One region of the Paenibacillus sp. plas6 genome, then DNA from elsewhere that is predicted to be linked to it. Evidence: riboswitches for the same ligand, from Rfam matches in the RefSeq annotation. Region 1 holds a riboswitch; the other holds the start of a gene.
The links. A riboswitch is a leader RNA that binds a small molecule or an ion and turns the genes downstream of it on or off. The one in region 1 is predicted to bind cyclic di-GMP.

Region 2: linked by a shared signal. The riboswitch ahead of AC2TDL_RS09990 (methyl-accepting chemotaxis protein) and the one ahead of AC2TDL_RS14115 (chemotaxis protein CheW) in region 1 are both predicted to bind cyclic di-GMP.

What each region holds. Positions count from the first base shown of each region.
Region 1 covers NZ_CM170151.1:3,185,821-3,190,349, reverse strand. The annotation lists gene AC2TDL_RS14120 (chemotaxis protein CheW) at 1-463, opposite strand, end outside; gene AC2TDL_RS14115 (chemotaxis protein CheW) at 479-2,545, opposite strand; cyclic di-GMP riboswitch class I at 2,668-2,754, opposite strand; gene AC2TDL_RS14110 (PH domain-containing protein) at 3,010-3,624, shown strand; gene AC2TDL_RS14105 (DUF7667 family protein) at 3,850-4,116, opposite strand; gene AC2TDL_RS14100 (hypothetical protein) at 4,234-4,529, opposite strand, start outside.
Region 2 covers NZ_CM170151.1:2,203,660-2,208,188, forward strand. The annotation lists gene AC2TDL_RS09980 (sensor histidine kinase) at 1-176, shown strand, start outside; gene AC2TDL_RS09985 (IS30 family transposase) at 224-1,183, opposite strand; cyclic di-GMP riboswitch class I at 1,519-1,608, shown strand; gene AC2TDL_RS09990 (methyl-accepting chemotaxis protein) at 1,837-3,834, shown strand; gene AC2TDL_RS09995 (phosphatase PAP2 family protein) at 3,889-4,529, opposite strand, start outside.

The DNA.
Region 1 (4,529 bases):
CATCGTTCAGTAATTTCTCGCAATCTAACAATAGCTTTACTTCATTGCCAGCATTGCCAATTCCCATTACATAGCGATTACTTCGTTTATTAAGCTCAGGTGGTTCTGCCACTTCACTGCTTGGTATAGTAATTACCTCTGAAACACTATCAACAATTAAACCAATTGCCAGATCATTAATATCAATTACAATAATACAGGTTCTTTCCTGATACTCTTTAAATGCTTTCTTAAAGCGCAATCTAACATCCATCACAGGAATAATTTTTCCGCGTAAATTAATGACTCCGCGAACAAAATCAGGCATTTCTGGCACTGTCGTTATTTTCTGAATACCGATAATTTCTGTTACATAACGAATTTCGATGCCATAACATTCATTATCAACAAAAAAAGTTAAGTACTTATCTCTTTGAGAATCTTCTTCTAGCATTTCATTTTCTTTTTGCAGTGCATCGGTCATGCTTATCTATCCTCCTTATAATCGTTTAATTATTCCTTGAATATCTAAAATTAAACTAATGTCACCATCACCAAGTAAGGTACATCCAGAGATTCCCTCAACATTGTTAAACTTCTTAATATACGGCGGCAAAGCTTTAACTACTACCTGCTGTTGTCCCAAAAGCTGATCTACAAAAAGACATACTCGATGTCTTTCATGCTCTGTCATAATGAGAATACCATCATGGATTTGCTGAACCTCGGTATAACCATTAAATAACGTATGAAGTCGAACAATTGGATAACATTCACCGCGAATCATGACCATTTCATTGCCATTTGGATCAGTAATAATATCTTTACTTGCGGGTTTAAAAGACTCCTTAATTGCTGTTGTTGGGATTGTATATTTCATTTCGCCAACAGAAACTGTCATGCCATCAATAATCGCTAGTGTCAATGGAATCTTTATCATAATCGTTGTCCCTTGACCGTAGCTGCTATCTACCGACACCATTCCGCCAACTGCGGTTATATTTTGTGCGACGACATCCATCCCTACGCCTCTGCCGCTAAATTCTGTAATTTTCTCCTTCGTGGAAAAGCCGGGAAGGAAAATCAGATTATAAATATCTTTATCTGACGTAATTGATTCATAATCATATGCTACCTTGTTTTCTATTGCTTTTTGCAAAATTTGATCCCTATTTAAACCGCGTCCATCATCCTTAACTAGGATTAACACGTCACCGCCAACATGCTGCGCTTCAATCGTCAATGTTCCAACTGCTGGCTTATTGCTTGCAACTCTTTCTTCTGGAGCTTCAATCCCGTGGTCAATCGCATTTCTTACTAGATGCATTAGCGGATCGGAAATATGCTCAATAATATTTTTATCAACCTCGGTTTCTTCTCCAATCAGTTTTAATTGAACGTTTTTCCCGAGTTTTTTGCTCATATCTCTTACAACACGATGCATCTTTTGAAAGGTTGTAGCCAGCGGAACCATGCGAATTTCCATCACTTTGTCTTGGATTTCTTTCGTAATTTTATGTAGATGGTTGGCTGCTTTATGGAACTGCTCCAGCTCTAAGCCAAGCAAATCACTGTTTTGCGTCACCATTGCTTCAGCGATAACTAGCTCGCCAACCAAATCCATAAGCTCGTCTAATTTATGTACATTCACATTAATCGAGCTGCCTTGATAAGCTCCTCCTGCGTGTTTACTTTTTTTTCCTTCCGTCTCGTTCCCCGTTGCTTGATTAACTGGAGTCTGCAAAGAACTAGCTTGCTTATTTTGCTCAGCAGCAGCTTGCTCTTCCTTAGTTAATAGCTGTAAATCGAGACTTTTCAAAAAACTAGTTTGCATTAGGCAATGATGAAGCTCATCATAAGAACAGTGCGTTCTCAGCTTAATATGAAAACCGTGATTTTTAATAAGCTCAATCGAAGCAGTATCCTCCAAGTTTGCAGGGCTATGATCAAGCTCATGAACGACATCCTTTAAAGTATGTATTATCTGATAAGCACGAACACTTTCAATATCACAATCTTCTGTAAAGAAGATGGTCACCTTATATTCCATACTGTCGGTAGCTTGTACACTCTCAGCATGCTCATTGTTTAGTAGAGACGTGCTGTCATTTAAATGTATGTATTCAGCCTCTTCTTGAGCAATATGGGAGCTACCTTGCTGCGCTTCTAGTGTAGTCAGCAAACCTTTCACTGCTTCAATTAGTACAGAGGCATCCCCGTCAACTGAATCCCCATTTTTAATTTTTTCTAGTTCGATCTTAATAAAGTCGACTCCCTCTAACAGCAAATCAGACAGTTTAGACCAATCTAACGTTTGATTCGGATGTTGCCGCAAAAAAGAAAAGAGATCTTCCATCGCATGTGCTAAGGTTGCAATGTCGTGGTAGTGCATCATAGATGAAGAACCTTTAATAGTATGCATTATGCGGAAGATCTCATTTATCATTTCATTAGTAAAAAAGCTATTACTTTCACAAACAAGAATAATATCTTCTAATTGTTCAACTAACTGAGAGGTTTCAGTAACGTACGCTTCCAAAATTGGATCATCTTGCTGTGTAGACATTCTTTACCTCCTCATGATGTAATGACATGCTGTAATGCAATTTATTTCATTGAAGCAACTATAATAAAAAAAGCCCAATAACCTTAAATTATTGGGCACTTAAATCAACATCACTACATATTTTTTGCAGTCTGGCAATCATAGCTCATATGAACCTTAGATCCATGACTTTGCGTCACTACCTTTCAGTAGTTTTGCCCGTATTATTTTAAGACTTATTGACTACATTATAGTTATGAAATCCCAATTAGACAAGAGATTTTTTGGTAATTTGGCAATAACTAAAGGTATTTTCACTTTATGTATTAATTTTCTAAGTTTTTAAATTTAAGATAAGGTTGTTTTTTATATTACTTATAGAGAAAATAACTTCAAAATTAGGCTATTGTAAGACTAGTTATAGCTCTGTTACAATTAAGTAAATGGAAATTTTGTTTATTTTTGTTATCGAGAGGATGAGGCTGATGTTTAAAAAAATCGCAGCAGAGGCTCTTGGCTTAAGTGATATTGGCAAAGTAATTCCCCCAAGTGACTTCGATAAAGTAGATACCGATGATTACGTTATGCATGAAGATGGAGAAAAGATTTATTTCATTATTAAGTCAAAAAAGGATGAGTATTGCTTTACAAATCTCGCACTTATTCATTTAGATGGGGAAAGCGCGATTAGTAGCAAACGCATGTTAAAACGATATAACTATGCAAGTCACGAAATTTCCAATGTATATCTAGAAACTGCAGGAACTGTAGATTTGGATGTTGAAATTAAGTTTCAAATTGGCGGGGTTAGCTTTTCCATTGATGTAGATAGAAAGCAAATTGAGCAGGTGAAAGATTTATATAAAGCTCTTCATAAAATATCTGAAATCACTGCAAGCAATGAAAAGCTATATGACTATGCAATCACAAGTGTACATATCGCAAAGGAAAGCATCGGTCGCGGTACAACAAATACTGCAGATGCTGCAGAGCAATTTAATGCGATCAATGAAGCTGTATTTAATTGGTTAACGACCAAGCATAAGGAATATAAAATTAAAGATTTTGGCTACGTATTTGAAAAATATATTAATCAGTAATCTATGCAATCTTTCATCCATTTTTTGCTTAGTAAAAAACTGAGCGGACCTTGCGAATGATTATCGTGCAAGGTCCGATTTTATTTTAACTTCTAAGTCTCTCGTCCTTCAGAAAAATTTTAATGAACAATATGTGAAGTAAATGATTGCAAGGACTGAATCTCTATCTTTGCTGTATTCAGTCCTTATTAAGCTTAACCCTATTCATTATATTGCTGTAGCTCGTTAAATTTCCATCGTTTCCTCAAGCGATTCGATTTTTGCACTAATTTCCAATAGCCATTCATGATCCCCTAATTCATAGGCAATAAATGACAGTTGCTTCAACTCATCTAGCTGTCTAACGAGCTCATAGTTCTGCTTTAGCAGCGGCATAATTTGCTTCCACTCCCCTGCACCAATAATCGTCTGACCATTGATCCCTGTACACATTTCATAAATATGCGCTAACTTCCGATGTACAGGATGAATTCCGATAATATTTTGCTTCATATGTACCCTCGCTTTCTAGCACTACTATTCCTGCTCAATACTTTCTGCAATCAATCATCCGACAAACTTATGTAATTTTCTCAATAGTCACTCTATAGCATTAGTATTGACGTAAACTTAACGTTTCACTCCTGCTGGAAGTATCAATAAGACACAAAACGCTAAGCTTTCTGTTACAGTAGCAAGCGCACAAAAAAACAAGCACAATATAGACGGTTCTAAGCCATATTGTGCTTGTTTCATTTCATACCCGACAAGAAAATCATCTGTTGTAAAGTTGCCTTTCAGTCCAAAAAAATCACTTTCATAAGCAAATGTACCTTTTTCTCGTGACAGATTTAAAACATCTTTGATCGAGTTATAAAGCAAGCTAATTTCTTCCTCGCTCATGTCACATATTTTCCTTTGAGGAT
Region 2 (4,529 bases), 980 kb from region 1:
TTTATCGAGGGGATGAAGCTCGCGGCGGTAAAGGCAACCATTCTGGACTAGGGCTCTATATTGTAAAGCAGCTTGTTGAAAAAATGGGAGGAACGGTAAAAGCATTTAATTCAGAGTCTGGGAAGGCTTGTATTTCTATTGATTTTGAAATAGATTCTGAGCAGCCTAAAGGTTAAGCAACAGACCTTCAGGTTTGCCCGAATCTTTTTTGCTTGATAGATTGTCAAGCTAAGTGCGACAACTCTTCCATAACTGCCTCATGAGAAGTTTTCCAATTCAGACATTTGCGTGGTCTATGGTTAATTAAATCCAAAGCACATTGAAGTTCAGCTTGATCAACGGTGTTTAAGTCGTACTTCTTAGGAAAGAATTCTCGGAGAAGTCCATTTGCATTTTCGTTACTGCCTCTTTGCCAAGATGAATATGGATCAGCAAAGTATACCGTCAAGCCATGCTCTTCTAACAATGCTTGATGGCAGGCGAATTCCTTTCCACGGTCAACGGTAGCTGTGAGCATAGGCAACGCGAGTTCTTCTAGCACCGTAGCAACCGCTTGCTCCATAGATGCCGCTGAACGGTCTGGCATTTTTACAGCGTGGTAATAGCGTGTTTTTCGCTCAACAAAAGTAGCCAAGCAGCCTTTACTTTTACCACGGCTAGAAACGACAGTATCAAGCTCCCAATGACCAAAGGATTCACGTTGCTTCACTTCTTTTGGACGTTGCCTGATGGATAACCCGAGATTAAAGCGACCTCTGCTTTCACGAGGCTTTCTACGCTTTCCCTTCTGTCGTAAGAAGATGGTGTTCCCTTGGACTAGCCTACCTTGGTAAATCCAGCGGTAAATGGTTTTGAAGGATACCGCTTGCTCAGGATAGTCTTGTTTCATGCGCCCTTCAATTTGTTCTGGGGACCACGTTGCAGCCAAGGTTTGAGTAAGGTAATGTTCTCTTTCTTTCGTCCACTTCCCTTTAGGCTTGCTTTGCATGCGTTTGCGCTGGTAATCTGCTTGCGCATCGCTAGCCTCATAAGCAGAAGACGAGGTATTCAAACGATGAAGCTCACGAGACACCGTAGAATGATGGCGTTTGATCTGCTGTGCAATGGCTCTCGCACTCCAGCCTAAATGAAATAATGTTTCTATTTTTATACGCTCGTTTATGGTAAGATGTGTATAGCTCATGACGAGCCTCCTTGTAGATGGTGTGTGGTAACTTCATTCTACACGAGTTTTCGTCATGGGTTATTTTTTTAGGTGTCGCACTTCATATTACAATCTATCGCTTTTATAAATTCTATTGTTTTTAAGTTCATTCGTTATAAGTTAGTAGAAAATAATTGATAAATCAAAAAACAATCTATTAGAACTATGATAAATTTCGCAGTAATTGTAAAAATATAGTATATAAATAAGAATAATTACCTATATAAAAACAATTAATAACTTGATGTGATGTTTGTTACTCTTTATAATCAGAAAGAAATTTATATTTAATAAATCAACTTGCTTTAATAACTGAATAACAAAGGTACACTCATCGAAAGATGGGGTCACAAAGTTATAGGGGCTAAGGTGGAAAATTTCCGCTACGCCAGCCAATTGCCGAATAACGAAGGGTAGACTTTTCTTTGTTTCGGGAGAAGTCTATTTTTTTTGTTATAAATAATGCTTAAGGAGGCACAAAGTCTACAAAAGAACAACTAGAAGGAGGCTTACGCTAGTAGACAACTATAAAAGTTGAATATTAATTATCTTATATTATCAAGCAATCAAGCAATAAAGTAACAGATATCACGACTAAAGAGGTGTATCGCTATGGGAAAAGCTAGGATTAATTGGATAAAAAGATTAGGCTCAATCAAATTAAGAAGCATCAAATCGAAACTTATTATAGCTTTTATAGTTGTATTATTAGTACCAAGCTTGGTGGTTGGACTAACTGCTATCAAGTAGCAAAGTCAAAGGTAGAGGAAGAAATGGCTCAAGCTGCTCATTCTAATGTAACTCTTTTTAATCGGTACATAAACGATACCATTTCTCAAACTGTACTTGATATGGAATATATAGCTGACAGCATAACACCGGATATGTTAGAAGGTGGAGATCAGGCGCCAATACGTAAAGTGATGGAAAGTTATAAAGCATTGCATCCTGAAGTAGACGCCTTATTTTTAGCAACAAAGGATGGCACGAAATTTTTCCGTGAGCCCAATCAAGTTGCAGAAGGATATGACCCTACAACAAGATCATGGTTTAAAAAAGGTTTTGAAAATGTAGGAAAAGCGATTCTCGATGACCCACATACATCTGCTAACACAGGTACTCAAGGGGTTATTGCTATGAAAACGACGAGTGATGATTCAGCAATATTTGGCTTTCAAATCGACCTTAATCAATTATCGGAAAGTCTTAAGGATATTCAAATAGGCGAGAATGGTTATATTCAAATCACTGACCAGAACAAAATTATGATCGCTTCCTCAAGAGAAATTGCAGTAAAACCTGGGGAAGAATATACTGGTGCAGCTGTTGAAGCATTATATTCATCGGATTCAGGTGAGCTTAGATATAAATCAACTGAAAATTCTAGCGAAGAAATTGCTTATTATGTTACAAATGAATTTACAGGCTGGAAAATAGCAGGGATTGTTAATGCACAAGAGTTCAAAAAGGTAGCCGATGGCATTCTCTTTTCAACCTTAACAATTATGCTTATTATGTTAGCATTTGGCGTAGTGATTATGATTTTTATCATTAGAAGTATTAATAAACCGATGAACCAACTTATTCATCAAGCTAAAGTTATTAGCAGCGGGGATTTAACTCAACCGATCGTTCTAAATACGAAAGATGAGTTCGGAGATATAGGCAGTAATTTTGAGGATATGAGACTGTCGCTGCGTCAGCTTATTAATGAAATTCGAGATGCTTCAAGCCAATTAGCTGCTGCTTCTCAACAACTTAATTCAAGCGCTGAAGAAACGTCGCAAACGACAGCGCACATATCTGATTCAATACAGGATATTGTGGAAGGAGCAGATCAGCAGTTAAACAGCGTAGCCGTCGGTGGTGAAATGATGGGCAATATTTCAGCTAGTGTGCAGGAAATTAGCGCCAACCTATCGTTATTAAGCTCAAATGCCAACGCTACTTTGACAAGATCACAAGAAGGCGGATCATCTGTTATGGCTGTAATCCAACAAATGGAATCAATTACAAGCAATGTTGAGGTTTTGTCAAATGATATTAAAGAGCTAGGTTCTAAGTCAAGCCAGATTGGTGACATTATTAAGCTAATTACAGATATTGCAAATCAAACGAATTTACTTTCATTAAATGCAGCAATTGAGGCTGCAAGAGCAGGGGAGCATGGCAAAGGATTTGCCGTTGTAGCAGCCGAAGTCGGTAAATTGGCGGAAACGACATCCAAATCAGCGAAACAAATCACACAGTTAGTATCTGACACACAAGTAGTGACAAATAAAACAGTTGCTGCTGTCGATGATACTTCAAGAGAAGTAGTGAACGGTCTAGGTTTAGTAAGACATACTGGTCAATTGTTTGAATTGATTCAGAATTCAATATTAGAAGTGAATAATCAGACAATGCAGGTTCAAACGAATTCAGAAGAAATTTCTGAAGCCATTGAAAGTATGGTAAATTCATTTGAATCAATTACACAGATCGCTACTACATCATCGGATAATACCCAATCAATTTCAGCAGCGTCTCAACAACAGCTTGCCTCAATGGAAGAGATAACAGCAAATGCTGAATCTTTATCGAAAATGGCTGAGGAACTGCAATCATTGATTGAGCGGTTCAGAGTGTAGGTTTCGCAATGAACAACGAGGGCTTATTGAAAGCCCTCGTTTTTTTACAGCGACTTAACCATTTAATGTAACACGGTTTTCATTATGACCGGTGACAAGAACTTTTTCTTTTTTATCTAGGACATAGTAAAGAGCTCTATACGTAATCTCTGCTAGGACAATACCGCCAATTACGTCAACTAGCGAATGCTGCTTAATAAACATGGTAGAAGCAATAATTCCCCAAAAAATAATTGAGAAGAAAATTCTTAAGCCAATTGATAGTAGCTTATGACGGTACATTGTAATGAATAGCAAATATGATGTTAAACAATGGATGCTAGGAAAGCAATTAACGGGCTCGTCATTGCTGTAAATAAATTCAACAAGTCTATCAAAGATGTTATGATCCGAAATTATCGGACGAGGCATGTGAGTAGGAAATAAAATGAAAATAATATTGCTCATTGTTACAGCGATATTATAAGTGATAATCGTCCTCCAGTATAAGGCATGATTGGTTATACCAATATAAATGAAGGCTAAGTACAGAATAAGCATCCAGGCTGCATAAAATATAACAAACCATGATAAATAAGGGATGCGATCATCAAGCGAATTGTTTATGGGGGTAGCGCTATGTCTCATGAAAGAAGCTATGAGCATGTAGATTAGCCCTTGCCCGGCAATAGACAGAATCGCAAGCAAATGTCGAT